One region of the Janthinobacterium sp. SUN176 genome, then DNA from elsewhere that is predicted to be linked to it. Evidence: predicted binding sites of a transcription regulator. Region 1 holds the regulator's gene; the other holds the start of a gene.
The links. Region 1 encodes NrdR, which represses ribonucleotide reductase genes. Its sites were predicted from a motif close to CACNANATNTNGTG; they were not measured.

Region 1 (16,101 bases):
GCGGCGTGCGGTTTTTGCTGGGATTGGCGAGCAAATTTTTCTCAGTCATGATTGTTACCTGTTCTTAAATACGTGTTCACTACAAATTCCGGCGAGACACCGCAGTGCGCTTTTAGGCAGCGCAGCCGCGGCTCAAGCGTGCGTGAGAAGGATGTCAGGGCCAGGCGCGAGGCCGAAGACAGTACGAAAGTACGGCGAGGCCTTGCAACGCAGCCATGGCATTCTTATCACACGCGCTTAGTCTTCGTCGGTGTCCTGCAACTCTTCCAGCGCTTGCGCCAGATTAGCCATTTCCACTGCCACGCGTGCCGCTTCTGCTCCCTTGACCAGCATGCGTACTTCCGCTTGCTCGTCGTTTTCAGTCGTCAACACTGCGTTGGCGATGGGGATGCCGTAATCGAGACCGACGCGCGTGATGCCCGCGCCCGATTCGTTCGATACCAGCTCGAAGTGGTAGGTTTCACCGCGAATCACGGCGCCCAGTGCGATCAGGGCATCGAATTGCTCGGTTTCCGCCATTTTTTGCAGAATCAGTGGGATTTCCAGGGCGCCCGGCACGGTCACGTGCAGGATATCTTCATCGGCCACGCCCAGCTTGCTCAACTCTTCCAGGCATGCCGACAGCAAGCCACCACCGACGATTTCATTGAATCGTGCCTGGACGATACCGACGCGCAAACCTTCGCCGGCAAAATTAGTTTCGTATGCTCCTACGGTCATCATATGCCTCTTTAATCTGGTGGTTCAGGGCGACATGCACATGTCGCCATCGTTTACTCTACATCGACGCCTGACAAAATCGTAGCGAGCGGCAGCGAGTTGTGGTCGAGAAGCGCAACTGTACGAAGGTACAGTGAGCATCACAGGCCGCAAATCGCGACGCGCAGTAGATTTAGTCAGGTGTCCTGGCCTGGGTGGCACTGAAAACCTGTTACTTCCAGGTCGAAACCGACCATCGACGGCATCTTGCGTGGGCTGGCCAGCAATTGCATCTTGCTCACGCCCAGGTCGCGCAGGATTTGCGCGCCGATGCCGTAGCTGCGCAAGTCCATGCTGGCGGCGCGGCCTTTCGGCTTGGCTTGCGGCGTATCGAGCGCAGCGAACTGGGCAAACAGCTCGCCCGACGTCTCGCCGCAGTTCAGCAAGACCATCACGCCCCGCTCGGCCTGCTTGATGGCGGCCATCGAGGCGGCCACCGTCCACGAGTGGGTAGTCGCTTCGCTTTCCAGCACGTCCAGCAGGGAAACGGGCTGGTGAACGCGCACCAGCGCTTCCAGGCCGGGGGCCAGGTCGCCATGCACGAGGGCCAAATGGGCCGACGCGCTCGGCTTGTCGCGGAAGGCGATCAAACGGAATTCGCCATGCGCCGTATGCAGGGTGCGCTCGGCAACGCGCTCGACCAGGGACTCCGTCTGGCTGCGGTAATGGATCAGGTCGGCAATCGTGCCGATTTTCAAGCCATGTTGCTCGGCAAACAACAGCAAGTCCGGCAAGCGCGCCATGGTGCCGTCGTCCTTCATGATTTCGCAAATCACGGACGCGGGCGTCAAGCCGGCCATGGCCGTCAGGTCGCAACCGGCTTCCGTATGGCCTGCGCGCATCAGCACGCCGCCTTTTTGCGCTTTCAGCGGGAAGATATGGCCAGGCTGGACGATATCGCTAGGCTGCGTGCCCTTGGCAACCGCGACCTGGATGGTCTTGGCGCGGTCGGCGGCGGAAATGCCCGTCGTCACGCCTTCGGCCGCTTCGATGGACACGGTAAAATTGGTGCCGTAGGCGGTGCCGTTGCGCGATGTCATCATCGACAGGTTCAGCTCGTCGCAACGCTCTTCCGTCAGGGTCAGGCAGACCAGGCCACGCGCATGCGTGATCATGAAATTGATGGCTTCAGGCGTCACGAAATCGGCGGCAAGCACCAGATCGCCTTCATTTTCCCGGTCTTCTTCATCGACCAGTATCACCATGCGGCCGGCGCGCAATTCAGCGACGATCTCTTCGGTGCTGGATATTGACATTATTCATCCTCTGAAGACACCTGGCAAAACCTGCTGCGCGTCGGTATAGGCGGCTTGCGATGCTCACCGTACCTTCGTACGGTTGCGCTTCTCAGCCACCTCTTCCTTCCGCTCGCGACGGTTTTGCCTGGCGTTGTTAATGAAACTAAAAACTGAAATATCGAGCGCGAAAATTCCGCGAATTTCCGGGAATTTCCGGGAATTTTCTTATAACCTGCTATTTTAAAGGATTTAGCGCTTGCAGACCTGAAATAAGACAGCTTTGCGGCACGGATGCCACCACCTGCCCCGCAAAGCGCCAATTCCCTGATCCAGCGCACACGGCGGCGGCAAGACGCGCGCCGCCGGCCTTGCAAAGAGCATAAGATCAACCCGTCACCGCCACGGCGCTGACGCCCCTTTCGCAGCGACACCCCACACAGGAGCGGCACTATGAAAACCAACGGATCGGCCATCTGGTCAGGCGGCATCAAGGATGGCAAGGGCGCCATCAGCACGCGCAGCGGCGCCTTGCAGGAATACCCCTATGGCTTTGCCAGCCGCTTCGAAGGCAAGCCGGGCACGAATCCCGAGGAACTGATCGGCGCCGCCCACGCGGGTTGCTTCACCATGGCCCTGTCGCTGATCCTCGGCGAAGCGGGCCTGACGGCGGAAAAGATGGAAACGACGGCCGAAGTGACCCTCGACAAGGTGGACGACGGCTTTGCCATCACGGCCGTCCATTTGATCCTGAAAGCGAAAATCCCCGGCGCCAGCCAGGCTCAATTCGAGGAATTGACGGCCAAGGCCAAGGCCGGCTGCCCCGTGTCGAAGCTACTGAAAGCCAATATCACGCTGTACGCCACCCTGCTGCCCTAGATTTTCGTCACGGGCTTGACGGGCTCCACGGCAGCGACGGGCGCCACCAGCGGCAGGCGCGAGTCGCTGGCCGGCAGTGGCCGGTTCATCAAGCCGGGATTCAGGGCTGCATTGTTCAGGTTATACGCGGCGATGGCCGCCGCCACGGACGGGTCTTGCGAGGAAGGCGGCGGCACGGCCATGCCCGCGTTTTGCGCGGCCAGCTCTTGCGCCTGCGCATTTTGCTGGGCCAGCTGGGCTTGCGCCGTCGCCAGGCCCGCATCGGCTTGTCCCTGCGCTGCGCGCGCCAGCGACTGGGCCCGGTCGGATGCCGCCTGGGCCGCCATCTGCGCGTCGCTGGCGGCCAGCTGCGCCCGTACCGCATCGTCCGCCGCCGCTTGCGCCTGCTGCTGCAAGCCCTGCTGCCGTACTTGCCCCTGGCGCAGCTCATCCACGCGCGCAGCGTCCTGTTGCTGCGCCTGCTGATCTGTATTCATGCGTTCGGCATCCAGGCGCTGGGCATCGATGCGCAGGTTGTCCGTGCGCTGCGTCTGCAGCAAGTCCGCGGCATTGTCGGCCTGTTGCGCTGGCGGCTGGGGCCGCAGCTCCTGCAAGTCCAGGTTCAGTTCTTCCGCTTCCAGTTGCCGCTGCAGTTCCAGTTGCCGCTGCGCAATGGCGGCCGTCTGCGGCGGCGCCACGTCGACGGGCTGCTGCGCGGCCTGCGACGCCTGTACGGCGCCGGACGGCAGTGTTTCTCCCGTCAAATCCGCTTCGACACCGGCCGCCAGCGGTGCGCCCTGCTGCCGGGCCAGCACGGCGCCCACTTGCGCCAGCACCTCCGTTCCCTGTTGCAATGCGTCCAGGGTGGCATTGCTGTCGGCCGCATACGCTGCTTGCAACGTTGCCGCATCGACATCTTCATTGCGCAAGTCGATGCCGATGCGGGCCAGTTGTGCTTGCGTAAGCAAGCTGCCGTCCTGCGCCAGCGCCGTGGCTGCATCCGTCGTGCCGTCGCCCGACAATAAATCGTAGCGCTGCGCCAGGCTGCCCGGCGTGTCGCCGGCCGTGGCCAGCTGGCTGGCGTCGATGCCGCTCGTTTGCAGCTGGGCGAACGATTCCGTCAGTTGCCGCGCCAGCGCCAGCAAGTCGTCATTGACATTCACGGGGGTATTTGCCGCCCTGGCCTCTTCCGTGGCGCCCTGCAAGGCCAGCAGTTGCCGGCGCGACAAGGCCACGCCGGACAGGAACTGGCCCAGCGGGGAGATGTCTACCTGCGTCGAGGAAAGTATTGCAAGGGCAGCCGCCGCGCCAGATGCCGGCACGGGCTGCGCCGGCGCCAGAGGTGCCGTTGCGCCCACGCGGGACGTGGCCGGGATGGTGTTGGGCACGGTTGCGCGCGAAATCGGGTCCATGGCTAGCCTCCACTGCGGAAAGCTTCATAGTATGCACGTCTGCAAGAAAAGCAACACACGCCTGGCAAGGCGGCTGTGTTGCCCTGTTCAGCTTTTATATCAGGCGGCGGCCTTGTCCAGCGACAGCATGCGCTCGACATAGCGGGCGATCAGGTCGATTTCCAGGTTGACCTTGCCATCGACCGTCAAATGTTTCAAGGTCGTCATGGCGATCGTGTGCGGGATCAGGTTGATCGAGAAGCGGCAGCCGTTGACGGCGCCCGCGCCCAGGTCTTCCACGCGGTTGACGGTCAGCGACACGCCATTGACGACGACGGAACCCTTGAAGGCCAGGTATTTCGCCAGTTCGTGCGGCGCTTCGATCACCAGTTCCCACGATTCGCCCACGGCTTCGAACTTGCGCACGATGCCCAGGCCGTCGACGTGGCCGGACACCAGGTGGCCGCCCAGGCGCTCGGCCAGGGTCAGGGCTTTTTCCAGGTTCACTTCCGTGGTGGTATCGAGGCCCACGGTGCAATTGAGGCTTTCACGCGAGACATCGACGGCAAAACCCGTGTCCGACTTTTCCACCACCGTCATGCAGGCGCCATTGATGGCGATCGAATCGCCCAGGGCCACGTCGGCCAGCGGCAAACCGCCCGCGTGAATATTCAGGCGCACGCCTGCATCGAGGCCGCCGTCGAGCGGTTGCACGGTTTCAATCTTGCCGATGGCGGCAACAATTCCTGTAAACATGGAGCTAACCTTATAAAAAGTGTAAATCTATTAAGTACGCTGGGCGAATCTTGCAAGGATACGCACATCTTCGCCCACTTGCTGAACCTGGTGAAATTGCAAAGTGCGCTGCTGCTTGATATCCGTCAAGGCGGGCAAGGTAAACATGCCTTGCGCATCGCCCAGCAAGGTGGGCGCCAGGTAGACCAGCAACTCGTCGACGCAGCCTTCGCGGATCAGCGAACCGTTCAGTTTGGCGCCTGCCTCGACGTGGACTTCATTGATTTGCCGGCGTCCCAGTTCCAGCATCAGCGCGGCCAGGTCGACCTTGCCGGCCGCGTTCGGCAACAGGATGACTTCGGCACCCAGCGCCTGCAGTTGCGCCTGTTTCTCCGGGTTGGCGACGGCCGCCACGATCCACGTGCCGCCGCCCTGCAGGATGCGCGCGTCGAGGCTGATGTCGAGCCGGCTGTCGACGACGATGCGGCGCGGCTGGCGCGGCGTCTCGACGGCGCGCACGTTCAGTTGCGGGTCGTCCGCCTTGACCGTGCCGATGCCCGTCAGGATGGCGCAGGCGCGCGCGCGCCAGGCGTGGCCGTCGGCGCGCGCTGCCGGCCCCGTGATCCACTGGCTCTGGCCATTGTGCAAGGCCGTCATGCCGTCCAGGCTGGCCGCCGTTTTCAAGCGCACCCACGGCTTGCCGCGCTGCATGCGCGAAAAGAAACCGATATTCATTTCATGCGCCTCGTCGGCCAGCACATCCGTCGTGACGGCAATGCCGGCCGCTTCCAGCTTGGCCAGCCCCTGCCCTGCCACCAGCGGATTCGGATCCGTCATGGCGGCCACGACTCGGCCCAGCCCCGCGCGCACGAGCGCATCGGAGCATGGCGGCGTGCGGCCATGGTGGTTGCACGGCTCCAGGGTGACATAGGCCGTGGCGCCGCGCACGTCGTTGCCGCGCGCCGCCGCATTGGCCAAGGCTTGCACCTCGGCATGATCCTGCCCGGCCGCCTGCGTCACGCCGGCGCCGATCACCTGGCCATCCTTGACGATCACGCAGCCGATGCGGGGATTGGGCGAGGTCGTGTACAAACCGCGCGCCGCCCATTCCAGCGCCAGGCGCATGCCATCGATATCGTTGAGTATTTCCACGGGCTTCTTTGATAGTGAGTGATAGGTGAGTCGGATTACGAACTGTCGGCCACGCCGCTGCAATTGGCCGCTTGCTGCTGCGGGTCGCACACGCGCACCCTGCCCAGCATATTGATTTTAATATGGCGCACCTGCTTTCCCAAAGCCAGGGACAGGGTCCCCCAGCGCGCCGCCAGGCTATTGGTCGCGCTGCAACTGCGGCCTGCGCCATTGTAGGCGATATAAAACGGCGCCGTGGCCGACGAAAACACGAACTGGGCAGTGATGCCCTCCGGCAGCGGCCCCTGGCGGAACAGCAATTCGTCATCGCCATCGAACGCCAGGTTGGCATTGCGGTCGATGAATGCCAGCCAGCCCGTGCGCCAATCCACGCCACCGGGCCCGGCCGGCATCAGCAGCACGCGCTGCCCCCGCGCCATCGCCTGCGCCCGCGTCAATTCGATGGCCGAGAACAAGTCCGTGGCCGCCGCCCGCACCTGCTGGCGCGCCAGCACCTGCTGCAGACTGGGCATGGCGGCGGCCGCCAGCAGCGCGGCAATCGCCAGCACGGCCAGCAATTCGAGCAAGGTATGCCCCGCCCGGCGTGGCTGCTTGCGCGAACGGACAAACCAGGGCCGGCCGCAGGAAGGCGAAAGGCGGCATGACAGTGAATCCCCGCTGCCTCGTGCCCGCGCCAGCGCAACCATGGCCTAGGGCCAGCAATGGCTGGCGGGACCGCTGCTGCCGCGCTGGCCCGTGCTGTTCAAGGACAGGACGCCGCAATCGGCATCCTGGAATTGCGCATCGACCTTGGCCGTGCCCGGCATGGCCCGCAACAGCACGCATTGCCCGATAGTCGCGCCGGGGCAGGCCAGCGCCTCGATTTCATACGCGCTGCCGGCAGCCGGTCCTTCGCCGGACCACCAGGGAAACTGCTGCGCCTGCGGCGCGGGCGACGCCGAGGAAAAGGCCAGATAGTGATTGTTTTGCGAATAATAGCGCTCCTGTTGCTGCATCAGGCGCAGCAGGGCCGCCTGCCCCTGCACCCGCTTGGCGCGCACGACATGGCCATGGTAAGCGGGCGCGGCCAGCGCCAGCAACAGGCTCACGATCGCCAGCACGGCCAGCAGTTCGATCAGGCTGAAGCCCGGCGGGTTGGCAGCAGGAGCGCTTCCGTTTGCAGTGCACCAGTTCCGCCTTGCCAACGTCCCCATGCGATTTCCCCCTTTCCAAACAGCCCCAGCCGATACGCTGCGCCGGCCTTGCCATGCCTATTTTTTCTTGGCCGCCTCGTGCAATTCGCGCCAGTTCGCCACTTCGCGCCAGCTGAGGCGCCGGGCCGGCAGCGGCGCGCTGACGACCTTGAGCGCCGCCCCGCTGGCTGCGCCAGGCAAGCCCGGTTGCAGCACGGCCAGTTCCTTGCGCCCCTCGGCCCGCCCTGCCGCCGTCGGGGCGCCCACCGTGCTGTTCAGTTCGAGCGCCAGCGGCGGCGCGCGCGCCAAGCCATCGAACAAACGCCCCGTCTGCGCACCCGCCTGCACGACACCGGCGCCATCGGCGGCAAAGCCGCTCAGCACATCGAGCACGTACAGGCGCGTGGCCGGCTTGGCGCAAGGGTCGCGCCCCGGCAAGACGGTGTTGAAGATCACCTTGCCGGCGGCCAGCACGGGACTGCTGACGCTGCGTTCGCCCGTCTGCGCGGTCTGCATAAAATCGAGGTACCAGCCGCGCATAGCGTCGCTGCCCGTGTAGCGCAATTCGGCGCCGTCGACGCGCAGGCCGCCCGTCGCCTCGCCCAGGCTGCGCTGCTCCAGGTCGGCCCGGCTGCGCGTGGAAGATGATTCCCGCAGATCGTCGTGCACGGCATAAAACGACTGCGACAGGAAGGCGGAAGGCCAGGTATCGGCCGCTTCGACCAGCTTGCCCGTGCCGAACAGCAGCACATAGCCGCCGCCGGGCGCGTAGGCCACGCTCAGTTGCTGCGTCACGGGCTGGCGCCGGCCCTGCGCATCACGCGCGACAAAGACGAGCTTGCGTCCCTGCCCCTCCTTCCACGGCGGCCCGCCAGCCATGTCGAGGCGCCAGATATTGCCCTGCAAATCACCCGCATACATATACGCCAGCGCGCCGTCGCTGCCCGGCACCACGGCGGGCGGACCCAGCGCCCGGGGCATGGCGTCCACATCCGCGTTCGCGCCCGCATCAGCGTCATGGCCGCCGCCGCTGGCCACGGGCACCTTGAGGCGGAAGTAATTACTTCCCAACACCCATGGCGTGCCGGGGGCCTTGTCCAGCGCCAGCAGGAAGATGGCGGCGGCCGACGCGGGCGCCGTCGTGTCCTTGCCATCGTTCACATGGTTGTTGTAGCCGCTGGCGACGATGGCAAAGTCGCGGTAGGCCGGCGCGCCCTCCTTGCCACCCATATTGATGCGGGCGAAGGCGGGCGGCGCGCGCACATTGCCCATCAGCCTGTCGTCGCGGTCCGTAAATTCCCACAGCGCCCCGTCTTGCGCGAAGCGGGCCGGGTCGGTGATATCGAGCGCAAACACGCCCTGCGCCCCGCCGCCCATGCCCGACACCAGCACCGTCTTCCAATGTCCCAGCGCCAGCACTTCCGCCGTGGCCGCCGCGCCGTCAAGCAGCGGGCCGGAGCTGTAGTGAGTGCTCGCAGCGGCTGGCGCAAGGTGCAGCAGCGCTTGCGGCAGATAGGTAAACAATTCGCTGCCCGTGCGCGCATCGAAGGCATGCAGCAAGCCGTCGCTGGCGCCCAGGTACAGCATTCTGCGCCGCTGCAGCAGCGCCTGACGGTGCAAGCCATAGCCGGTGCCCGGCATGCCCAGCCCGGGCGCGCCCACGTACACGAGATTGCCATAGGGTGCTGCGCCCAGGCTGCCTGACCTGCGCCGCAGGAAACCGCCTGGCTGGCCCACCTCGTGCGTGCGCTGGCCCAGCAGGTACGCCAGGCGCGCCTCGCCCCGGCCATCGCCACTGTCGAATGCGCCGCGCTGCACTGCGTCGAGGCGGTTCCAGGCCAGCGGCATCAGGCTGCCCTGGGCGTCGAGCGTGTAGACGGGACGCAAGGACGCAGGCGCGCCATCCGGCACGGGCTTGTCCTGTCCGCCGGCAATCCACCATGGCTTGCCGGGAAGCAGTGCGCCATCGGCCCCCACGGCAAACGCGGTGCGCGACACAGTCATGCCGCCATCGGCCAGGCGCAGCTGCGTCTGGAACCAGTATGCCTCTTCCGTGCCGGTGGCCAGCGCCATCAGGGCCGGTCCTGCGAGCGCCGCCGGCAAGGTGCCCTTATCGGCTGCCGCGAAGGCTGCGCGCAGTCCCGCGATCAGGGCGGCCGGATCGCTGCCGGGCAAGTAATGACCGGGCCAGCGGCCGTCCAGGCTCCATTCATCCAGCGCGCCGCCCGTCGCGCTCTTGAAGGGGTTGGCGTCGCCATTCGCATCGAGAAAGCCGCCATACTTGGACGCCAGCAGCAAGGGTGTAGAGGCGGGAGTGGCAGCAGATTCGCCGGCCGGGTCGCCCTGGCGCAAGTCGCCCGCATAGTGCTCGACCTTTGCACCGCCGTCGTTCTTGCCGCCGGGACGCAGAGCCTGCACGTGCGACCAGTAGGCCAGGCCCGCCGCATGGTAGCTGGCGCCGCCCGCCCCGTCGGCCAGCAATTCCAGCGCCGCCAGCTCCGGCCGTGGCGCGGGATTGCCGGGCATGCCGCCGCTTTCCAGGCTGCCCACCGCATGCGTCCAGGCCATCGCATCGAACGGCGGCGGCGCAAAACCGTCCGGCGCGCGGGCGCGGTCGCCGGATGCGGCGGGAGTGACCGGGACATTGCCGGGCACGTAACGGTCGCCCGCCATGCCCGCATCGCCGAGGCTGACGACGATATGTCGCTGGCAACTGGCCGTTTGCGGGTCGCTCCATTGGGTCACGACCGGCAAGCCGTCGTCGATGGCAGGCGGGGCCGTGGCAGGCGGCACCGGGGCGCTCGCTTGCCGTCCCTGCAGGTAGCGCAGCGATTCGTACAGCAATTCGGCCAGCGCCGCCGCCCTGGCGTACGCGCCAGGATGCCCCGCATTGCCGCGGCCCAGGCCATTGATGTAAGCGGTCACCCCGCCGCCAAGGCCCGCGCCCTGGGCCGCAGCTTCGGCCACATACACGCCGGTGGCGGGATTCCACTCGGCGCCGGCATTGTCTTGCGGCAAATAGTCGGGCGCCGTCCAGCGCTGCCTGCCCACATGGGCCAGCGGCGCGCGCAGCACGCCGCCATACACGGGGCCTGCGCTGGCGGGCATGCCGTTCAAATGACCAAACACGCCCACGCGCACCCTGCCGCCATGGCGCTGCACGGCACCCACCGGCTTGTAGTTCTTACCATACGCCAGGCACAAGTCGTCGCGCAGCGGCCCCTCATCAGCGTCGCACACGCGCACGCGCGCGAGGAACACCCCGTGCGTGGCAGCAAGGCCAGGCGCATCGCAAGTGCCGCCCGCAGACTGACCAAGGCTGGCGTCGCCGAACAGCAGGCGGTTGCGGCAGGACACGATGGCCAGTTGCGCCAGCGCAAATGGCGTCGCCGCCGCCACGCCGGCCTGCAAGACCTTGCGCGGGAAAAAGACGGGGTGGGCAAAAAAGTCGATGGGGCTGCCGGCATCAGGCAGGTAGGCGCGCTGCAGCACCGTCTTGCGCACTTCGTCGATGACGCGGTCGCCGCCCGTCAGCGCGTAGCGGACGAGGTCGAGCATGCTGGTGCTGGCCCAGTTGAGAAAGTTGCCGCTGAAACTATCGCCGCCGCAACCGTGCAGCGCATCGGCCGGTTTCAGCACGGAGAAGTAAGCGGTCGCTACGCGCAAGTCCGGCAGCATGACGCCATCCTTGCTGCGATACGGATAGCTGTAGCACATGCGCGCATGAAAATACCCTGCGTACTCGCGCTGCGGCGCATACTCGCCGCCATGCGCGGCAGCGGCTGCCGCATGCGTGAAGGACAGGTTGAGCAACAGATTCGGCGGCACCCTGGCGCCGTGCAAGCCCGCGTCGGCCCGTGCCAGCGTCACCGGCGGGACGGCGGCGGCAAGGGCGCCGCCGCAACAGAGGCTGGCCAGACAGGCCAACAGCATCAGCCAGACGCAGCCGGCATGCCGCCGGGCAGACCGCAAAGCAGGCCACAAAGTGGACGGCAAAGTGGGCGGCAAGATGAACCACGACGCCCTCATGGCCCCGCTCCCGCCGCCTGCTTGCGGTAATAGCTTTGCAGCACGACTTGCGTGCTTTCCTGCGCGCCAAAACCGATGGCCGTGATGCGGTACACATAGCTTTCCGTAGCCAGGCCGCCGGCCACTGTCGTGGCCTGCGCGCCGGGCGGGTGAAACGGCAGCAATTCGATCAGGTAGCGGGGTCGGCGCGACGGCAGGAATCCCTGCCCCGTCGGCATGACGGCGCCCGTAAACTGGCCATACGGCACGGCGCGGCTGCTTCCTTCTGCGCCATCGAGGTCCATGCTCAACCAGAGGGCCGGCGCCTCCGGGGCCGCGGGCAGGCACAAGCCCAGCGCGCCTCCCTCGCCGCAGCCGTCCGAGAACCCGGCCGCACTGCCTGGCGCGAAGAGGCTGCTGCGTCCCGGCGCGCCGGGCAAGCCTTCGATATCGTTTTGCGCATCCACCAGTGCCTCCTCCGCCGCCTGAAACGCGATCTGCCGGTCGCGCTCGCCGCGCGCCGCCTTTTCTCCCTGCAAGGCCATCTGCGCCGCCGAAATGCCCAGCAACAAGATGATCACCAGCAGGCACAGCACATACACGAGGGTGGCGCCGCCGCATCGCGCACGAGGTGGGCGCCAAGGCACGCAACAGCGGACGCCCGCGCCAGCCATCGCGCCGCCCGCCTAGGCCGGCCCGTTGCGCAGCATGATGCTCGTCTGCACCAGTTGCCGCAGCCGCGAACGCGTCGCGGCAGGCAAGGATGCGCGCGCGATGCGCACGCCCGTGTCGCCGGCGCCATGCGCCTCGGCATACGCCTTGCCGAACAGGTCGAACTGCGCCGGCCCCAGTTCCGCCATCTTGTCAGCCGGTTCCGCCTCGCCATGCAGCAACAGCGCCACGCGCACGCTGGCCACGCGTTTCCAGTGCGTGCGCCGTTGAAAATCGCGCTGGCGCGCAGCCGCGTCCGCCCCCTCCAGCAGCAGCGCCGCATCGTAGGCGTCGAGCGTGCTGGCGTTGACATAGCGGTTCGCCACGCCGTCAGGCGGCGTATCCGTGTCGAGGCCATACAGCACCTGGAAAGCATCGACGCCACGGATGACGGCGTCCGCGCCCCAGCCGTTCGCGCCCCGGTATTTGCAGCGCAGCTCGCCTTCGCCATCGGCGCCCTGCGCCACGTAGAAAATGCTCCAGCCCCGCTGCGCCTCCGTTTGCGCGGCGCCCACGCCGAAGCCGGCGCAATTGAGCACGGAACCGTCGCCGCCCTCTTCCTTGCCGGCGCCGTAATAGCGCAAGGCCAGCACGTCGCTGCCATGCAGGGCGCCGGGCAGCGCGCCGCTGATGCCGTCGCTGTTCTTGCCCAGGCTGCGCGCGTCGAGACCGGCGATATTCGCGCTGTCGTAATCCGCATGGGCGACGGGCGCGGCGCTGCTGTCCCAATTCACATACGCCGTCTGGCGCACGGCGCGGGCGATGGCGTCGAGCGCATAGCGGGCGTTGTCATCCAGGCGAGCGCTGGCGGACTGGTCGCCATAGCTGCCGCTGGCCGCCAGCAGCACGCTACTGGCGGCCAGCATCAACAGCGCACCCAGCGACAGGGCCACCAGCAATTCGACCAGGCTCATGCCACGATGCCCGCCGTTCATGCGCCGCCCCCGCCCAGCTGGAATGCCAGCCTGGGCAGCGACTCGCCTGCCGCATTCACGGCGGGCGAGCCATCGGGCAGCCGGCCGCGCCAGCCCAGCTTGATGACGATGGGCGCCCCCTTGCCGCCGCTGCACGCCCACTGCAAGCCCTGGGCGGCGGCATCCCACGCGGCAAGGTCGCGGCAGATGCGCAGGCGCGCGCCGGGCAAGGCCGCGTGCAGCCCCTGCTTCCATTCGGCGATGTCGAATTGCGCCAGTTCGGCCGCGCCGCAGGCGGCAGCGCCAAGACAGTCCGGCGCGCCACCGCCAGCTTCGGCGCCGTCCGCCGCCGCATATGCCACGTTCAGGTAGGGATTGCCCGCATCGGGGCCATTCATGAGCACGTTGTTCGCGCGCATGCGCTCGGCCATGCCGGCGGCCAGTTGCACGCCCGCCGACAGCAGCGCCGACTCGTGGCGCGCGCGCAGGGCGTTCAATTGCAGGATGCTGGCGCCCAGCAGGCCCAGCGCCAACAGCAGCAGCGACACCAGCACTTCGACGAGGCTGCTGCCATCCGCAGGAAACATAGTGCGACCGTCCTTGCGCATGCGCTACTCCCTTCCGCAGAAAGAGCCGCAGGAACAGGCGGCCCAGCTACAAGATAGGCGCGCGCAAAAACCCGCGTCTGCGCTAGCGCAAACAGAGCGATGATAAGTCGAGAAGAACGGCGTTGGTATTGATCAGACCGCTTGCAAGGCAAGCGCTGGCATGGTGAACACGGGGCGCTGGAGCGGCCCCGCTGACGGCAAAGTGAATGTCCGGGTGAGCGTCAGGGCTTGCGCGCCTGGCCCACTTCAGCGATCGCGTCCTGGAACTCGGCCAGGTCTTCGAAATTCTTGTAGACGGAGGCAAAGCGGATGTAGGCGATCTTGTCCAGGCGCTTGAGTTCCTGCATGACGAGTTCGCCGATATAGCCGGATTCGACTTCGCGCAAGCCGCTGGTGAGCAGCTTTTCCTGGATGGACGCGATGGCCGTATCCACAGAGGCGGCCGCGACGGGACGCTTACGCAAGGCCAGCATCAAACTGCCGCGCAACTTATCCGCAGCGAACTCCGTCCGGCTGCCATTCTTTTTGACGACGGCCGGCATGATAAGTTCAATGCGTTCGTACGTGGTAAAACGCTTGTCGCATTTGCCGCAGCGGCGGCGGCGCCGAATGGCATCCCCTTCCTCCGATACGCGCGTATCGAGAACCTGGGTGTCGCCGTGCTGGCAAAATGGACATTTCATGGGCTGGCTACAACTTTATAGTAATAATTACGGGAAATCGCCGCCCTTGTACAAAGGGCGCCCGAATCACTCCGGGCGCCCTTGGGCACGACTGGAATGTGTCATACAGAATCTTACTCCGTATGACACATTCTGGACAAATAATTATGCTGCGTACACTGGGTGCGCGTCGGCCAGTACTTTCACGGCCGCTTTCACGCGCTCGATGGTGGCGGCGTCATGCGGATTGTCCAGCACGTCGGCGATCAGGTTGCCCACTTCTTCCGCTTGCGCTTCCTTGAAACCGCGCGTCGTCATCGCCGGGCTGCCCAGGCGGATGCCCGAGGTGACGAACGGTTTTTGCGGGTCGTTCGGGATGCCGTTCTTGTTGCAGGTGATGTGCGCGGAACCGAGGATGGCTTCGGCTTCCTTGCCCGTCAGGTTCTTGGCGCGCAGGTCGACCAGCATGACGTGCGATTCGGTGCCGCCGGACACGATGCGCAGGCCGCGCTTGATCAGGGTTTTCGCCAGCACGTCGGCGTTCTTGATCACTTGCTTCTGGTATTCGACGAATTCAGGGCTCAGCGCTTCCTTGAAGGCGACGGCCTTGCCGGCGATCACGTGCATCAGCGGGCCGCCCTGGATACCAGGAAAGATGGCCGAGTTGATGGCTTTTTCGTGTTCGGCCTTCATCAGGATGATGCCGCCGCGCGGGCCGCGCAACGATTTGTGCGTGGTCGAGGTGACGAAGTCGGCGAACGGCACCGGGTTCGGGTACAGGCCGGCGGCGATCAAGCCGGCGTAGTGGGCCATGTCGACCATGAAGTAGGCGCCCACTTCCTTGGCGATCTTGCTGAAGCGTTCGAAGTCGATCTTTTTCGAGAATGCCGACGCGCCGGCGATGATCAGCTTTGGCTTGCGTTCGCGGGCCAGACGTTCCATCGCCTCGTAGTCGATGTCTTCTTCCGCCGTCAAGCCATACGACACGACGTCAAACCATTTGCCGGACATGTTCAGCGGCATGCCGTGGGTCAGGTGACCGCCTTCGGCCAGCGACATACCCATGATCAGGTCGCCTGGTTTCAACATGGCGAAGAACACGCCCTGGTTCGCCTGCGAGCCGGAATTCGGCTGCACGTTTGCGCATTCGGCGCCAAACAGCTGTTTCACGCGGTCGATGGCCAGTTGCTCGGCCACGTCGACGTATTCGCAGCCGCCGTAGTAGCGCTTGCCCGGGTAGCCTTCGGCGTACTTGTTCGTCAGCTGCGAGCCTTGCGCTTCCATTACGGCTGGCGACGTGTAGTTTTCCGACGCGATCAGTTCGATGTGGTCGTGCTGGCGCGTGTTCTCTTTTTGAATGACGGCGAACAATTCAGGATCGACGTTGGCGAGGTTGTGATCTTTTGCAAACATGTAAAAACTCCAAGTATGAGGGTGCTTGTACTGGCAGGTTGGATCGAATGAGGGGAGCCGGCGTTAAGTGAATAACAACATTGGACAGGCAGCCTCTTCGTGCTTTTCCATAGTGGCTACCCAGGCGAACGGCTGATGAAAAATCTCACGTTTCCCGGTGGGTGCCCACCTTTCGCCGGTTTGCCGACCGCCATTCATGGAGATCGCCCGACTTTTCGCCAGTCACGTGAGACGTAATGGAAGTCAAATTGTAAGTTAAGTACCCAAATTGAGCAAGGAATGCAACCGTGCGGCTATAATCGCCGCGCGCCATCGCAGCCCGGGCGCGGCCACAGGCCGCCCCGGGGATGGCCGCGGCTTTTAAGCTGGGCTTAAACCTGGCCATGGCATGTAAGCGTATGTTACGAAGCTTGCCATTGCACACGCCGGATTTACAATGCTGCGGTGCAACTTATATGCAGCTTTTGCATGGCTTTCCAGCAA
Region 2 (16,101 bases), 520 kb from region 1:
GTCATCGAAGAACACCTGCGCGAGCACGTGGCCAGTCCCGATATCTCCGGCGACGAGCGGGCCAGGGGCGCCGACGACATCGCGGGCATCCTGCGCACTTACCTCAAATAAGGAGCACGTCATGCAAACGCCATCCATCAAGGAAGACCTGTCCGCCTGGCAGCATGAACACGTGTTTGGCGCCGCCAGCGACAAGGCGGAACGCCGCGCGCGCATCGTCATGTGGATCACCCTGGCCACCATGGTGCTGGAAATCGTCGCCGGCTGGTGGTACAACTCCATGGCCCTGCTGGCCGATGGCTGGCATATGAGTTCGCACGCGCTGGCCATCGGCCTGGCCGCGTTTGCGTATGCGGCCGCGCGCCGCTATGCGCGCGACCCGCGCTTTGCCTTCGGCACGTGGAAGATCGAAGTGCTGGCCGGCTACACGAGCGCCATCCTGCTGCTGGGCGTGGCCGTGCTGATGGTGGCCGCTTCCGTCGAGCGCCTGTTTTCGCCGCAGCCCATACACTATCCGCAGGCGATGGCGGTGGCGGCTTTCGGCCTGGCTGTCAACCTCGTGTGCGCGCTGATCCTCGGCGGGCACCACGACCATGGCCACGAGCACGGGCATCATGACCATCACGGTCACCATGAGCAGCATGGCCACGGCGAAGACTTGAACATGAAGGCCGCGTACATCCACGTGCTGGCCGACGCCGCCACATCCGTCCTGGCCATCCTTGCGCTGGCCGGCGCGTGGGCTTACGGCTGGAGCTGGCTCGATCCCGTGATGGGCATCGCGGGCGCCGTGCTGGTGGCCCTGTGGGCGAAAAAGCTGATGCAGGAGACGGGCAAGGTCTTGCTGGACCGCGAGATGGACCACCCCGTGGTGGATGAAATCCGCGAAGCCGTGGAAGTGGAAAGCGCCGGCGACACGCCGCGCGTCGTCGACCTGCACGTGTGGCGGGTCGGCAAGCAGCTGTATTCATGCGCCTTGTCCGTCGTCAGCCGCGACGCCAGCCTGACGGCGGCCGAACTGCGCGCGCGCATCGGCATCCACGAAGAAATTGTCCACAGCACCATCGAGATTATTCGCCGCCATTGATAATGATGGCGAAAAAAGCAAGCTGATGCGGGGCGTAGGCAGTATAATGTCGGCTTTTACAGCACGCGCTGTTCACCAGACAGAGAAGAAAATGAGCACATTACCACCATGCCCGCAATGCCAATCCGAATTCACGTATGAAGACGGCAGCCAGTTGATCTGCCCTGAATGCGCGCATGAATGGTCGGCCACGGCCGCAGAAGCGGCGGAAGAGGGCGCCAAGGTGTACCGCGATTCGGCCGGCAATATCCTGCAGGACGGCGACACGGTCAGCGTCATCAAGGACTTGAAATTGAAGGGCGGCGGCGGTGTCGTCAAGATGGGCACCAAGGTCAAGAACATCCGCCTGGTCGACAGCGACCACGATATCGATTGCAAGATCGACGGCTTCGGTTCCATGAGCCTGAAAACCGAGTTCGTGAAAAAGGTCTAAGCCTTTTCCTTGCCATTCGCGGCGCGCCTCGCATTCCTGCCGGCGCGCCGTTTTTTATTTCAGACGCCATGCAAATCGACCATCTCCGCCAGCGCCTGCGCGCCCTGGGCGCCAAGCCCCTGCACGAACAGCGCGTGCTGCGCGACTGGATACAGGCGCAGCCGCACGATCAGGGCCGGCGCCGCGCCGAGGATTTTTTGCCGCTGCCCGTGCGTGAGGCCTTGCCCGCGCTCGACCTGGAATTGCAGGGCATGCTGAAATTGCTCAGCACCCACCCGGGCGCCGACGGTTCCGCGCGCCTGCTGGTGGGGTTGCACGATGGCCAGACGGTGGAGAGCGTGCTGCTGCCGCGCGATGGCTTGTGCGTGTCCAGCCAGGTCGGTTGCGCCGTCGGCTGCCAGTTCTGCATGACGGGCCGCGATGGTTTGATCCGGCAGGTGACCAGTGGAGAAATTGTCGCGCAGGTGGTGCTGGCGCGTACCTTGCGCCCCGTGAAAAAAGTCGTCTTCATGGGCATGGGCGAACCGGCGCATAACCTGAACAACGTGATGGAAGCGATCGACCTGCTGGGCACCGAGGGCAATATCGGCCACAAGAACCTCGTGTTTTCCACCGTGGGCGACCCGCGCGCCTTCGAGCGCCTGCCGCAAGGTCGCGTCAAGCCGGCGCTGGCCCTGTCCCTGCATACGACGAAGCGAGAGCTGCGCGAACAGCTGCTGCCGCGCGCGCCCAGGCTCACCCCGCAGGAACTGGTGGACTTCGGCGAGTCGTATGCGCGCCTGACGGGCTACCCGGTGCAGTACCAGTGGACCCTGATGGAAGGCGTCAACGATGGCGAGGATGAGATGGACGGCATCGTCGCGCTCTTGCAGGGGAAATATGCGGTGCTCAACATGATCCCGTATAACACCATAGCCGACTTGCCGTTCAAGCGCCCCAGCTGGGAAAAGGCACGGGCGATCGCCGCCGCCCTGCACGCGCGCGGCGTACTGACCAAATTGCGCGATTCGGCCGGGCAGGACGTGGAGGGCGGCTGCGGACAGTTGCGGGCGCGCGAAGCGAAGGGCCGGGTCATTCCCATCCGCGCCGGCGTCTAGACACCACCCAGCAAGTCGTTTTCATTCAGGATTGCAAACGCGATTTCGGGATGCGCGGCCAGGCAGCGGCGTACGGCGGCCGGAATGGCGGCGCGCGTCTTGCGGCACAGGCCGGGCCGCTCCAGCAGACGGATCTGGAAACCGCGCACGGTGCGCACTTCGCCGCTGCCCGGCGTAATCTGCAATTCCACGCCCAGGTTGTCGCGCAAGCGCTGCTGCAGCTTCCGCAACTGCGCATGGGTGGCGATGCCCTCGATATGCGCGAGCAGGCGCTTTTCTTCCGTCAGGTTCAGGCGCAGGATGGAAACGTCTGCCTGCGGATCGTCGAGCAGGCGCTCGCGTTCGCAGTCGCACAACTGCGGCGGGCACTCCTTGCGGATTTCAAAGTCGACGATGCGCATACGCGGCTTCCAATGGCGATCCCGGATAAATCAAGTATCGTCCGCCACCTGGCGCCTGTCAATCAGCGCGGGCTGACGATCAGGCGCCAGCGGATCGGCCCCTGCTCGCTGTTGTGCTGATGGTGATTTTGCGGCGGCATGACGTGGCCTTCCGTGGAGACGATTTCGTGCGCGCAGCCGTCGCAGCGGTAGATGCCCGAATACGGCACGGCGTCGCCCGGTGACGTCAGTTCATCGAAACGCGGGTGCATGGAGCGGGCCACATAGCTGGGGTTCTTGTAGTCGGCCATGGATTCCTCGGGAAGTGGGCAGGCCCCATTCTGGCACACAATCGCGCGTGGGCTTGACCGCGTGTCTTGGCGCGCGCGCCGCCCTGTGTTGTAATGTTGATCATCCCGATTGAACACGCCAGGCCATGAGAACCCGCATCAAGATTTGCTGTATCGCTTCCATCGACGAAGCGCAACTGGCCATTGCCGCCGGCGCCGACGCGCTGGGCCTGGTGGCGGCCATGCCGTCCGGCCCTGGCCCGATTCCCGATGCGCGCATCGCGCAAATCGCCGCCTGGACGCCGCCGCCCGTGGCCACGTTCCTGCTGACGTCCGAGACGACGGCGCCAGCCATCGCCGAGCACGTGCGCGCCACGCAGCCGTCCACCGTGCAGATCGTCGGGCATATCGACCCGGGCGAGGTGGCCGAACTGGCGCGCTTGCTGCCGCACGTGCGGCGCGTGCAGGTGATCCACGTGGAGGGGCCCGAGGCTTTGGCGCTGATCCCCGCCTATGCGCCCCACGTCCATGCGTTTTTGCTCGACTCGGGCCGTCCCGGCGCTGCCGTGCCTGAACTGGGCGGCACGGGCCGTACGCACGACTGGTCTGTCAGCGCGCGCTTCGTGCGCGCCAGCCCCCGTCCCGTCTTCCTGGCCGGCGGGCTGGACGCCACCAACGTAGCCGATGCGCTGCGCCAGGTACGCCCCTACGGCATCGACCTGTGCTCGCGCGTGCGCACGGACGGCAAGCTCGATGTCATGAAGCTGGCCTTGCTGATGGCGGCCGTGCGCGACGCGGATGCGGCGCTGTATGCGGAAGGCTAATCGGCCGGCAGCTTGGCCATCTCGCGCACGAATGCTTCCGTGAACGCGGCCACCTTGCCGCTGGCCGCGCGCGGCGAGATCAATCCCACGATGGAATGCGATTCCTCGTCCGGCAGGGCGATAAAACGCACGCCGGGCGGCGCCACCAGGCGCATGCTGTCCGGGACGATGGCGATGCCCATGTTCGCTTCGATCAGGTTCAGCTGTGAAGTCTTGCGCGACAGGGCGCGCGCCGCCTTCGGGAAGAATCCCTGCGCCAGGCACAGGCCCGCCACCAGGTAGCTGAGGCCTCCCCGGTCCTTGTGCGGGATCGAGACGAAGGCTTCGTCGCGCAGGGCGGCGATCGTCGTGCGTTCCAGCGCGGCCAATGGCGACATCGCTGACACGGCCACCACCAGCTTTTCCGCGTACAGTTCGCGTACGACGATGTTGGCATGCTTGCGCAGGGTGGGCAGGCGCACGAGGCCCAGGTCGGCGCGGCCTTCCTCGATGTCTGCCGCCTGGTTTTCCGACGATCCCTTGGAGATATCCAGCGAAACGCCGGGGAACTGCGCCAGCAGGCGGTTCAGTACGGCGCCGATGGCGGGCGTGAGGGTGACGGAACTCGAATGCAGCAGGCGGATGATGCCTTGCGCCCCTTGTCCCACATGGCGCGTCTGGCGCACGGTTTCGTCGATATCTTCGAGGATGCGTTTGGCCCGCTCATAAAAGACCTGTCCCGCAGGCGTCAGTTCGATATGGCGCGCGTCGCGCGTCAGCAGCAGCGCCTGCACCTCGCCCTCCAGCTCCTTGATCTGCCGGCTCAGGGCCGATTGCGCGATATATAATTTTTCCGCCGCGCGCGAGTAGCTGCCCGCATCGACGACTTCGACAAAATAGCGGAACTGTCTGATGGAAATCAATCGTATGCCTTTTTGAGATCGTAGACTGCCTGATTTGATATTAGCCTGGCCCCGGGGTTCGCGTTACAGTGGCCTGGTCTGCTGTCACTGCAAAGGAATGGCCATGCTGGAATTGATCGGGGTGCTGGGACTGCTCGTCAGTATTATTGTAAAACTGATTTTCGTCCAGATCGGCGCGGCGGCCGAGGGCAAGGAAGACTAGTATGCCAGGGTCGCCACATACGGAGCCGCCAAGCTCAAAGGCTGCAGGCGGCAAGCTGGCGCAGCTCCGTCCCATTCCGCCAGCGGCAAGCCCGCGCACTTGAGTGCCGCCTCGCGCGCCGTCCACGCTTGCGCCAGGGCCAAGGGGCGTTGAGCATCGGGCAATGAAGCCAGCTCCTGTGTCACCTGCGGCCCCAGGTAATCGCGCGCCAGATTGCACCAGTCGGCAATAGCCTGCACCCGCATCACGTCAAGGCCGACAGGGCCGTGCAGATGGACGGCGGCCAGCGAGATGCCCTCGTCATGGGTCAATGACAAACCCGCTGGGCGGCCGGCCAGCAGCAGGCGCGGGGCCTGGCCAGGTGTCGACTCCACCGAAATCGCCTCGATGTCCAGCTTCAGCCACTGGGCTAGCGCCTCGCGCACGGCGGCGCGGATGCGCAAGCGGGCCTCGGCGCGCGGCAGCACGGCGGCGATGCCGATCACCAGCACGCCGTTTCCAGACCAGAGCACCGTACGATTCATCGACTGCGATCAGCTGCGCAGCGGCGCGGCCGGGCAGCCCGCCCAGTTGCTGCCGGCGGGGATGTGCTCGCCCTTCATCACCAGGGTCAACGGTCCCAGGCGCGCATTGTCGCCCACCTTGGCGCTGTACAGCACGGAGCTGCGCGGACCCATGTAGACGCGCTGGCCGATGTCCACGTGGTCGATCTTCATCACGCGGTCTTCGAACAGATGCGTTTGCGGGCAGGTGAGGGCGTTCAATTCGCTGTAGTCGCCGATGTGCACGCAGTCGAATTCCGTGATGTCCGTCGTGTCCATGTAGACGCCGCGGCCGATCTTGCAGCCGAACAGGCGGAAGGCAAGAGGCAGCCACGGCGTGCCGCGCAGGTAGCGCATGAAGTTGGGTACGGCGATGCCTTCGTACAGATTCGTCACGCCTTCGGAAATCCACACGAATGGCGTCCACATGGGCGCCGCGTGTTTGCGGTAGCGTCCCAGCAGCAGCCACTTGAACAGCACCACCACCAAAAAATTGCCGATGCCGTAGGCCAGGCCGGCGATGGCCAGGTCGCCCACCACCTCGCCCCAGCGCCCGGCGCCCGCGATCGGCATCACGTCCAGCACCAGGGTATAGCCGACGGCGATCACCACCGCGTGCGGCGCGACGATGCGGAATGCTTCGATCAGGCTGCGGCCCAGGCGGCGCAATAGCGATGGCTTGAACGTCAGGTGCTCGGCAAAGCCGCTGACCTGTTCACGCGCGGGCAGGTGCATGGGCGGGGAGCCCAGCCAGGTGTCGCCGCTGTGCATCTGCTCATTGCGTGGCGCATGCGTGTGCACGCCGATCAGCACGTGTTCGGGCAGCACGGTGCCATCCGGGATATAGCTGCCGTTGCCGACGAAGCTGCGGTGCGAGATGACGGTGGGGCGCATGGTCATCCAGCCGCCGTCGATCTGTTCGTCGCCCAGCATGACGGCGTCGGCGATGAAGGTGTCGTCGCCCAGGGTCAGCATGTCGGGCACCACGCCCAGCGCCGTGGAAATCTCGGCGCCCTTGCCCACCTTGGCGCCCAGCAGGCGGTACCAGTACGGCGCGTAGACGGTGGCGTAAATACCGTGCAGCACGTTCAGGCTCGATTCCTGGATATGGCTGACCAGCCACTTGGCGCAATAGATATTGCTGTGCACGGGCGAGCTGCCCGGCTTGAGGCGCGGCAGCGCGCCCCAGCGGATGGCGGCCGACAGCAGGGCCGTGAGCACGATCAGCACGGCGCTGGCGGGGAAGGCCAGCAGGAAGTAGCGGGCCAGCTGGGTCGTCACGTCGCGTCCCTGCAGCCACGGCATCATTTCGCGCTCGTCGAACCAGTCGATCAGCACGAAGCTGGGGAAGACGGGCATGAAGAACAGCACGGCGATGAGGACCATGCCAAAGCAGAAGAACAGGGTTTCGCCCGTCAGGCGCAGGCGCGAGACGGCGGGGCGCGGCGGCTGGCTGGCCACGTCAAACGGGCCGATATCGCGCGCGGGCGAGCCAGTCCAGACCCTGCCGGCAGGTACCGCTGCGCCATCGGCCAGCGCCGATTGTCCCTCCAGGTGGCCAAACGCGCCCACGCTGGTATTGCCTTCCAGGATAGCGTAAGAGCTGATGCAGGCATCGTCGCCGATGCGGATCTGGCCCAGCAACAGGCGGCCCCGCTCGACCCTGGCGTTTTCAAAGTTGACGGCATTGCCCACGCTGACGTTGTCGCCGATGGCCAGCAGGTCAGGCGCGCGCAGGGTCATCGAGCCGATGACAACTTCCTTGCCCACCTTGGCGCCCAGCGCGCGCAGCCACCAGCTGTTCAGGGACGAGCCGCTGAGCAGGTAGGCGGGCGCCGATTCGACCAGGCGGTCTGCCAGCCACCAGCGGTAGTAGGTGACGCCCCACAGCGGATAGCTGCCCGGCTTCAGGCGCCCGGCGATCAGCCACTTGCCGGCAATCGCAATGGCAAATTCGGCCAGCGTCGCCAGCAGGAATACGCCGATCGAGGCAGCGATGGCGCGCGGCACCGTATCGCCCGTGTCGCCCGTGAAGAAGTGGTAAGTGAAGAAGGGCGCCATCCACTGCGCCATGCGCAGGGTGACGAGGCCAGGCACGGCCGCCGCCTGCGCGGCGCCGCACAGCCAGCGCTTCCAGGTCGATGGCGGCGTCCATTCCGCTTCCGGGGTGGCCAGCGCAGGCGCTTCACCCAGCACGGCGGCGATCTTGCCGATCTGCCGGTTCTGGTAAATGTCGCGCACCGTCATGTGGGCGTAGGCCGGATCGGCGCGCAGGGCGGATGCGAGGCGCGCAGCCAGGAAGGAATGGCCACCGAGGTCGCTGAAAAAATCCAGCTGGCGCAAGATCGCCTGGCCAGGAAACAGCTTGGCCAGCGCCGCGAACAGGGCCGCTTCGGCCGGCGTTTCCGGCACGTCCGATTCGCCCGCCTCGCCTGCGGGCGGCGTGGCCAATGGCATGGCCTTTAATGCTTTCCGGTCGATCTTGCCGGAAGTGAGGCGCGGCATCAGCGGCAGCAATTCAAAGCGGCCCGGCACCATATACGGCGGCAAATGCAGGTTCAGGGCAGTGCGCAGGGTTTTCGCCGCCAGGGCGTCCTCGGGCGCCTCGTCGCTGCCGACGATATACGCCACCAGCTGGTCGATGCCGTCGTCCTTGCGCAGCAATACTGCCACCGTGCCCACGCCCGCCTGCTGCGCCAGCACGGCTTCGATCTCGCCCAGCTCCACGCGGAAGCCGCGAATTTTCACCTGGTCGTCGGCGCGGCCCAGGCACAGCACCTGGCCGTCCGCATCGATGCGCGCCAGGTCACCCGTGCGGTACAGGCGCGCGTCATCGTCGCTGGTCGCCCAGGGATTGGGCAGGAATTTTTCCACCGTCAGGTCGGGCCGGCCCAGGTAACCCTCGGCCAGGCCGGGGCCGATGATGCACAATTCTCCCGTCTCGCCGCGAGGCAGCAGGGCCAGGGGACGGTTTTCTCCCGCTTCGGCCACCTGCAGCACCAGCAAGCCATAGTTGGGCAGCGGCGTGCCGATGGTGACCGGTTCGCCGGGCCGCAGGCGCGCCAGGCTGCACGAGACGGTGGCCTCCGTAGGGCCATAGGTGTTGAACATGGCGCGGCCCGGACGCGACCAGCGTTCGACCAGCGACTCCGGGCACATCTCGCCGCCCAGGTTGATCAGGCGCAGGCTCGGTACTTCCTCGGCGAACAGGGCCAGCAGGGTCGGCACCGCGTGCAGAACGGTGACCTTGTTCTCTGTCAGGGCGCGCGGCAAGGCTTCCGGGTCGCCCGAGATATCCTTGGGGCCCAGCCACAGGGTGGCGCCCACCAGGTAGGCGATCCAGATTTCCTCGAACGACATGTCGAAGGCGACGGAAAAGCCCTGGTAGACGGTATCGTCCTGCGTCACTTCCAGCACGGCGTTTTCGCTGCGCAGGAAGTGGCAGATGCTGCGTTGATTGATCAGGATACCCTTCGGTTTTCCCGTGGAGCCGGACGTATAGATGACGTACGCCGGGTGTTCGGGCAGCACGGCGCCGCGCGCGGGCAGCACTTCGCCCGGCGCGGCGGGCGCCAGCAGGCTTTCCGCCGTCCACACGGGGCGGCCCACGCTGGCCTCCGCCAGGCGTGGCGCGAAATGCGCGCAGCTGACGACACCAAAGCCATTGGCGTCATCGAGGCACACTTGCAGGCGCTCGACGGGCGTGTCTTCATCGACGGGCAGCCAGGCGGCACCCGCCTTGGCGATGGCCGCCTGCATCAGCAGCAAATGGGCGCCGCGCGGCAGCCACAGGCCCACGATGTCGCCCGGCTTCACGCCGGCCGCCACCAGGCGCGACGCGGCCAGGCCCGCCTGGGCATCGAGTTGCGCATACGTGATGCGGCGCGCGCCATCGATCAGGGCGATTTGCTGCGGGCAGCGGCGGGCCGTCGCTTCCAGCAGGTCGGCCAGCACTTCCTCGCGCAGCAAATCCGGTCGCGGCGGGCCGTACAGGATGTCGGCATGGGTGGAAGGGGTGCCTGGGCTGGCTGCGGTGAAATCGTTCATGGATGACGCTTATCTGTAATGCGGTGTGAGGAATCTGACGGGCTGCGCGTGGTGCGCAGCACAGTTGATACATTACAGCACGCAAGACATTTCAGCGTTGCAGAACGGGGAATTTTGCGGGGCTTTCCGAAATAATCTGCTTGTCGGCTCAACTGCCATGGTTACGGAATGTAAAACGGGGAAACATGGCGCCGATTTGCGCCACCGTGCGCGCCGCCGGATAGCCGTGCAGGGGGCGCCCGGACAGTGCCGCATCCGCGCAGCCTTCGGCGCGGAATTGCTGCAGCACGTAGTTATCGACGCCTTTGGCGGCCAGAGTGGAGGCCAGGGCCAGCAGCTGGTCGTCCGGCAGCAGGTCCGGATGGGTGGTGGTGCGGCATTCGTAGGCCACGCCGCTGGCGAGGATGGCGTCCAGGCAGGCGCGCGCCGGGTCGCCGCTGCCGGCCACGCGGGTCACATGTCGATAGTCGGCAAACGGCGCCTTGATGTCGAAGCCCACCCAGTCGACCAGGGGCAGCACTTCCTGCAGGCGCTGCGGATAGATGCAGGCCGTGTGCAGGCCGATGCCGAAACCCAGTTCCCTGACGTCCTGCATGGCGCGGCCCAGCGCCGGATCCATGCACGCTTCGCCGCCGCTGAAGACGACGGCGTCGACCAGGCCCGTTCTGCGGCGCAGCCAGGTCAGGACGTCCTGCCACGGCATGGCGCCTTCCGGCGTGCGCGCCTGCAGGTGCGGATTGTGGCAATAGCCGCAACGCCAGGGGCAGCCCTGCACGAACACCACCGCCGCCAGTTTTCCTGGATAGTCGGTGGCGGAAAAGGGCGTCAGGCCGCCCACCTTCAATTCAGCCGCCATGGCAGGCGGGCTGGCCAACCCGGGCGCTCGCTTCCGTAAAATACTGGCGCTCGTGGAATTCGCCCTGCTTGCCGATGTTGAACGAGGCGACGGGGCGGTGGTAGCCCATCACGCGCGTCCAGATTTCGCAGCGCTGGCGTTCCGTATCGAGCAGGGTGATGGCGGGAGTGAAGTCGGGACGTGCATTCATGGCGTTTCCTCAAGTGATGGAGCAGGTTGGGCTTGCTTGCGGGCAATGAGCTCCGCATCGCAGGTGGGACAGAATTCATGCTTGCCGGCCAGGTAGCCGTGGCGCGGGCAGATGGAAAACGTGGGCGTGACCGTGATGTAGGGCAGCGAAAAGCGGCTCAGCGCGCGTTTCACCAGTTCGCGGCAGGCGTTCGCGTCGGACAGTGCTTCCGTCATGTACAGGTGCAGCACCGTGCCGCCCGTGTATTTGCGCTGCAGCACATCCTGTAATTCCAGCGCCTCGAACGGGTCGTCCGTGTGGCCCACGGGCAGTTGGGACGAATTCGTGTAGTACGGGTTGTCGACGGTGCCCGCCTGCAGGATGGCGGGATAGCGCTTGCGGTCTTCGCGGGCGAAACGGTAGGTCGTGCCTTCGGCCGGCGTCGCTTCCAGGTTGTACATATGGCCCGTCTCTTCCTGGAAGGCCACCATGCGGGCGCGCACGTGGTCGAGCAGGCGCACGGCCAGCGCGTGGCCTTCTGGCGTCGTGATGTCCCAGGCGTCGCCGCTGAAATTGCGGATCATCTCGTTGATGCCGTTCACGCCCAGGGTGGAAAAGTGGTTGCGCAGGGTGCCCAGATAGCGTTTCGTGTACGGGAACAGGCCTTGCTGCATCAATTCCTCGATGGTGCGGCGCTTGATTTCCAGGCTGGTCTTGCCCAGTTCCAGCAGGCGGTCCAGGTCGGCCATCAAGGCTGGCTCGTCGCCGCGCCACAGGTGGCCCAGGCGCGCGCAGTTGATCGTCACCACGCCCAGGGAACCCGTCTGCTCGGCGGAACCGAACAGGCCATTGCCCCGTTTCAGCAGTTCGCGCAAGTCCAGCTGCAAGCGGCAGCACATGGAGCGGATCATGTTCGGCTTGAGTTCCGAATTGATGAAATTCTGGAAGTAGGGCAGGCCGTAGCGGGCCGTCATTTCGAACAGGCGTTCGGCGTTTTCGCTATGCCAGTCGAAATCCTCGGTGATGTTGTAGGTGGGGATGGGGAAGGTAAACACGCGTCCCTTGGCGTCGCCCGCCATCATGATCTCGATGTAGGCGCGGTTGATCATGTCCATTTCCGCCTGCAGTTCGCCATAGCTGAAGTCCATCTCCTGGCCGGCGATGACGGGAATCTGCTCGCGCAGGTCGTCCGGGCAGACCCAGTCGAAGGTGAGGTTGGTGAACGGCGTCTGCGTGCCCCAGCGCGATGGCACGTTGAGGTTGAAGATCAGTTCCTGCATGTACTGGCGCACGTCTTCGTAGCGCAGGCTGTCCTTGCGGATGTAGGGCGCCATATAGGTGTCGAAGGAGCTGAACGCCTGCGCGCCGGCCCACTCGTTTTGCAGCGTGCCGAGAAAATTGACGATCTGGCCGATGGCGCTCGACATATGTTTCGGCGGACCGGACTCGATCTTGCCCGGCACGCCATTCAAGCCTTCATGCAGCAGGGTGCGCAGCGACCAGCCGGCGCAATAGCCGGCCAGCATGTCGAGGTCGTGGATGTGCAGCGCCGCTTCGCGGTGCGCCGCGCCCACTTCCGGCGGATAGACCTGGTCCAGCCAGTAGTTGGCGATGACCTTGCCCGACACGTTGAGTATCAGGCCGCCCAGCGAGTAACCCTGGTTGGCGTTGGCGTTGACACGCCAGTCGCGCCGGTCCAGGTATTCATTGATGGACGCGGCGACATCGACCTGGCCGCGTGTGGGGGAAACTGCATTCGTCGTCATGAAACCTCCAATAAACACAACATGCGGTGTTTTTATGGAGATTAATCACTAAATATAGTGGCGTCAAAGGGCGCGTGCAGTGGCATGACGAATCCTTGATGCAGGTGAAAAAAGCGCCCCCGTTTACTTTTTCAGGCGGCCCTGGCGCAGGATGAAGGCGCTCGCGGCGAAGTAGGCGGCGCCGCAGACGGCGATGCTGAGGATGGAGGCGGGCAGCACGTGCGCCCAGATTTCCCGCGCCGAGAAGGTGCTCCAGCTGGCCACGCGCGCGTCGAACGTGACGTAATTGGCCAGCAGCCAGTAGAGGGCCAGCAGTCCCGTGCAGATGGCGGCCTGGCGCGTCACGGGCATGGCGCGGCGCGCGAAGACGGCTTGCAGGAACAGCAGCAGCACGCCCGGATACGCGCCCAGTACTTCGGGCGACAGCACGGAGAGCGCCTCGGCGTCGTAGCCTTCCGTGGGGGAGGCCCACTGCACCTGCAGCACGGTGAGGAACAGGGTGAGCAGAAAGATCAGCAGCGGTTTGCGGGGCATGGCGGGCAATCGAAGAGGGAGAAAAGGGGGCATTTTACAGCCAGGTCAAGCAAGTTGAACGCGCACCAGCCATGCATGCATTCCTTCACCTGCGTCAAGGACTGGGCAGCCTGGGCGGGGCTATAGTCTGCACCCTGAGCCGATACAGGACTGTGAACACCATGATGCTTGAATCAACCACCGCCACCCGCGTGGCCGGACCGCTGGAACTGGTCTGCCCCGCCGGCAGCCTGCCTGCCTTGAAAGCGGCCATCGACAATGGCGCCGACACCGTTTACCTGGGTTTTCGCGACGCCACCAATGCGCGCAATTTCGCCGGCCTCAATTTCGACGAGAAGGCCATCGCCGAGGGCGTGCGCTACGCCCACCAATATGGGCGCAAGGTGCTGCTGGCGCTGAACACCTATCCGCAGCCGCACAACTGGGCCGTGTGGCGCAGCGCCATCGACCGCGCCGCCGATGCCGGCATCGACGCCATGATCGTGGCCGATCCGGGCTTGATGGCGTATGCGGCCCAGCACCACCCGCAGCTGCGCCTGCACTTGTCCGTGCAAGGTTCGGCCACCAACTACGAAGCCATCAATTTTTACCATGAACACTTCGGCATCGCCCGCGCCGTGCTGCCGCGCGTGCTGTCGATGGCGCAGGTGGAGCAACTGATCGCCAAGACGGAAGTCGAGATCGAAGTGTTCGGCTTCGGCAGCCTGTGCGTGATGGTCGAAGGACGCTGCGCGCTGTCGTCGTATGCGACGGGCGAGGCGCCGAACACCCACGGCGTGTGCTCGCCGGCGAAATCCGTGCGCTGGCTGGAAACGCCGAACGGCCTCGAGTCGCGCCTGAACGGCGTGCTGATCGACCGCTATGCGCCCGGCGAAAACGCCAGCTATCCCACCCTGTGCAAGGGGCGTTTCGAAGTCAATGACGAAGAGTATTACGCCATCGAGGAACCGGCCAGCCTGAATACCCTGGCGCTGCTGCCGCAGCTGATCGCCATGGGCGTGCGCGCCGTGAAGATCGAAGGGCGCCAGCGCAGCCCCGCGTACGTGGCGCAGGTCACGCGCGTGTGGCGCGAAGCGATCGACGCCTGCCGCGAAGGCAATGCGCGCTATGCCGTCAAGCCGGGCTGGATGGCGGCCATGGACAAGCTGGCCGAAGGCCAGCAGCACACCTTGGGCGCTTACCACAGATCTTGGAAATAGAGGATGAACATGCTGAAGCTTTCACTGGGCCCTTTGCTGTACTACTGGCCGCGCGCCACCGTCTTCGAGTTTTACCAGCAGATCGCCGGTACCGCCGTCGATATCGTCTACCTGGGCGAAACCGTCTGCTCGCGCCGGCATGAGGTGCGCCTGGCCGACTGGCTCGATATCGCGGACATGCTGGCCGCCGCCGGCAAGGAAGTGGTGCTGTCGACGCAGGCGCTGATCGAGGCGGGCGCCGAACTGGCGACCCTGCGCCGCATCACGGGCAATGGCCGCTACGGCGTCGAGGCCAACGACATGGGCGCCGTGCACTGCATGGAAAAGGGCACGTCCTTCGTCGCCGGTCCCCATCTGAACCTGTTCAATGGCCCCAGCCTGCAATTGCTGGCGCGCCTGGGCGCGCGGCGCTGGGTGATGCCGCTGGAAATGGGGCAGACGGCGCTGGCCGAGATGCAGCGCCAGAAGCCGGAAGGGCTGGAGACGGAAGTCTTCGCCTACGGGCGCATGCCGCTGGCGTTTTCCGCGCGCTGCTTCACGGCGCGCAACCGCAACCTGCCGAAGGACGATTGCGGCTACAGCTGCCTGGAAGAGCCGGACGGCCTGCTGCTGCGCACGCGCGACGAAGTGCCCTTCCTCGTACTGAATGGCACGCAGACGCAGTCGGCGCTCGTCTACAACCTGGTGCGCGAACTCGACGCCATGCGCGACATGGGCGTGGCGGTGGCGCGCATCAGCCCGCAGGCCATGCATACGGAACAGGTCATCGCCATCTTCGACCGCGCCCGCCGCGGCCAGGTCAGCGGCATCGGCGCCCAGGCTCAGCTGGCGGCCTGCCAGCCGGCCGGCGCCTGCGACGGCTACTGGCACGGCCAGCCCGGCATGGAACAGCACGCCGCCCATTGAACGCCTCGAAAGGAAGCACCATGCAAGATCAACTGGAAAGATTGCCCGTCCCGGCCCCAAGCCCCGCCAGGCCGGGCATGAGCAAGCCCGCAGTGTCGTACCGGCTGCCCGAACCGCTGGCCGAATTGCTGTCCAAGCTGCCCCCGTATCCCGCCTCCTGGCTGTTCGTGCAGGGCTTGAACCGCCTGCTGGCGCCGCAATTGCCCGACGACGTGCGGGGCAGCCTGGAAGGGCGCAGCTTGCGCTTGCGGCTGCTGGACGCGGGCATCGCCTTCGATTTCGAGTGGCAGGGCACGGTGTTCGTGGCGGAGCGCTATGCGGACGTGCCGGACCTGTGCATCGCCGCCAGCGTGCATGATTTGATGCTGCTGGCGCGGCGCCAGGAAGATCCGGACACGCTGTTCTTCAGCCGCCGTTTGAGCCTGGAAGGCGACACGGAACTGGGCTTGCTGTTCAAGAATACGCTCGATGCCATCGAGTTGCCGCCATTCGACCTGCAGGCGCTGGGGCCGCGCCGCGTGCTGGCGCATCTGCGCGACCGGGGCGCGCGGGAAGGCTGAGCGAAAAAAGGGAGGGCGGGCGCTCAATGGCGTTCAGTGGCGGCAGTGGCCGCAGGCGCCGCTGCACGAGGCCAGCTGTTCTTCATCCGTCGCCTCGCCCATGAAGCCGGCGTCATTGACGGCGGCCAGCAGGCGTTCCTGCGTGGCCAGCCGTTCGTCGAACTGCACCGTGGCGCCGTGGCGCGCCAGCGAGACGCACACGGTGGCCACGCCCGTGACGGCTTCGAGCGCGCCCGTCAGCCTGTCGGCGCAGCCTTCATGATCCATTCCGATAATATTCAAGCGTGCTGTCTGCATGGGTTCCTCT

Region 2: the regulator NrdR is predicted to act here: its motif matches at 12,642-12,655, upstream of O3299_RS02795 (ribonucleoside triphosphate reductase).

Annotation. Positions count from the first base shown of each region.
Region 1 is NZ_JAPWIA010000001.1:69,415-85,515, reverse strand. It holds gene nusB (transcription antitermination factor NusB) at 1-49, opposite strand, end outside; gene ribH (6,7-dimethyl-8-ribityllumazine synthase) at 238-720, opposite strand; gene ribBA (bifunctional 3,4-dihydroxy-2-butanone-4-phosphate synthase/GTP cyclohydrolase II) at 897-2,015, opposite strand; gene O3299_RS00425 (OsmC family protein) at 2,448-2,873, shown strand; gene O3299_RS00420 (hypothetical protein) at 2,870-4,264, opposite strand; gene O3299_RS00415 (riboflavin synthase) at 4,364-4,999, opposite strand; gene ribD (bifunctional diaminohydroxyphosphoribosylaminopyrimidine deaminase/5-amino-6-(5-phosphoribosylamino)uracil reductase RibD) at 5,030-6,103, opposite strand; gene O3299_RS00405 (GspH/FimT family protein) at 6,166-6,777, opposite strand; gene O3299_RS00400 (type IV pilin protein) at 6,820-7,323, opposite strand; gene O3299_RS00395 (pilus assembly protein) at 7,381-11,235, opposite strand; gene O3299_RS00390 (PilX N-terminal domain-containing pilus assembly protein) at 11,328-11,957, opposite strand; gene O3299_RS00385 (PilW family protein) at 11,997-12,956, opposite strand; gene pilV (type IV pilus modification protein PilV) at 12,953-13,522, opposite strand; gene nrdR (transcriptional regulator NrdR) at 13,765-14,226, opposite strand; gene glyA (serine hydroxymethyltransferase) at 14,371-15,618, opposite strand; ZMP/ZTP riboswitch at 15,730-15,854, opposite strand.
Region 2 is NZ_JAPWIA010000001.1:590,987-607,087, forward strand. It holds gene O3299_RS02735 (metal/formaldehyde-sensitive transcriptional repressor) at 1-111, shown strand, start outside; gene dmeF (CDF family Co(II)/Ni(II) efflux transporter DmeF) at 122-1,087, shown strand; gene O3299_RS02745 (zinc ribbon domain-containing protein YjdM) at 1,179-1,520, shown strand; gene O3299_RS02750 (RNA methyltransferase) at 1,589-2,617, shown strand; gene O3299_RS02755 (hypothetical protein) at 2,614-3,018, opposite strand; gene O3299_RS02760 (protein L) at 3,081-3,308, opposite strand; gene O3299_RS02765 (phosphoribosylanthranilate isomerase) at 3,434-4,111, shown strand; gene O3299_RS02770 (LysR family transcriptional regulator) at 4,108-5,013, opposite strand; gene O3299_RS02775 (4'-phosphopantetheinyl transferase superfamily protein) at 5,212-5,727, opposite strand; gene O3299_RS02780 (Pls/PosA family non-ribosomal peptide synthetase) at 5,749-9,804, opposite strand; gene O3299_RS02785 (anaerobic ribonucleoside-triphosphate reductase activating protein) at 9,953-10,660, opposite strand; gene nrdD (anaerobic ribonucleoside-triphosphate reductase) at 10,650-10,850, opposite strand; gene O3299_RS02795 (ribonucleoside triphosphate reductase) at 10,847-12,595, opposite strand; gene O3299_RS02800 (hypothetical protein) at 12,719-13,129, opposite strand; gene O3299_RS02805 (peptidase U32 family protein) at 13,294-14,328, shown strand; gene O3299_RS02810 (U32 family peptidase) at 14,338-15,234, shown strand; gene O3299_RS02815 (SCP2 domain-containing protein) at 15,312-15,794, shown strand; gene O3299_RS02820 (heavy-metal-associated domain-containing protein) at 15,828-16,091, opposite strand.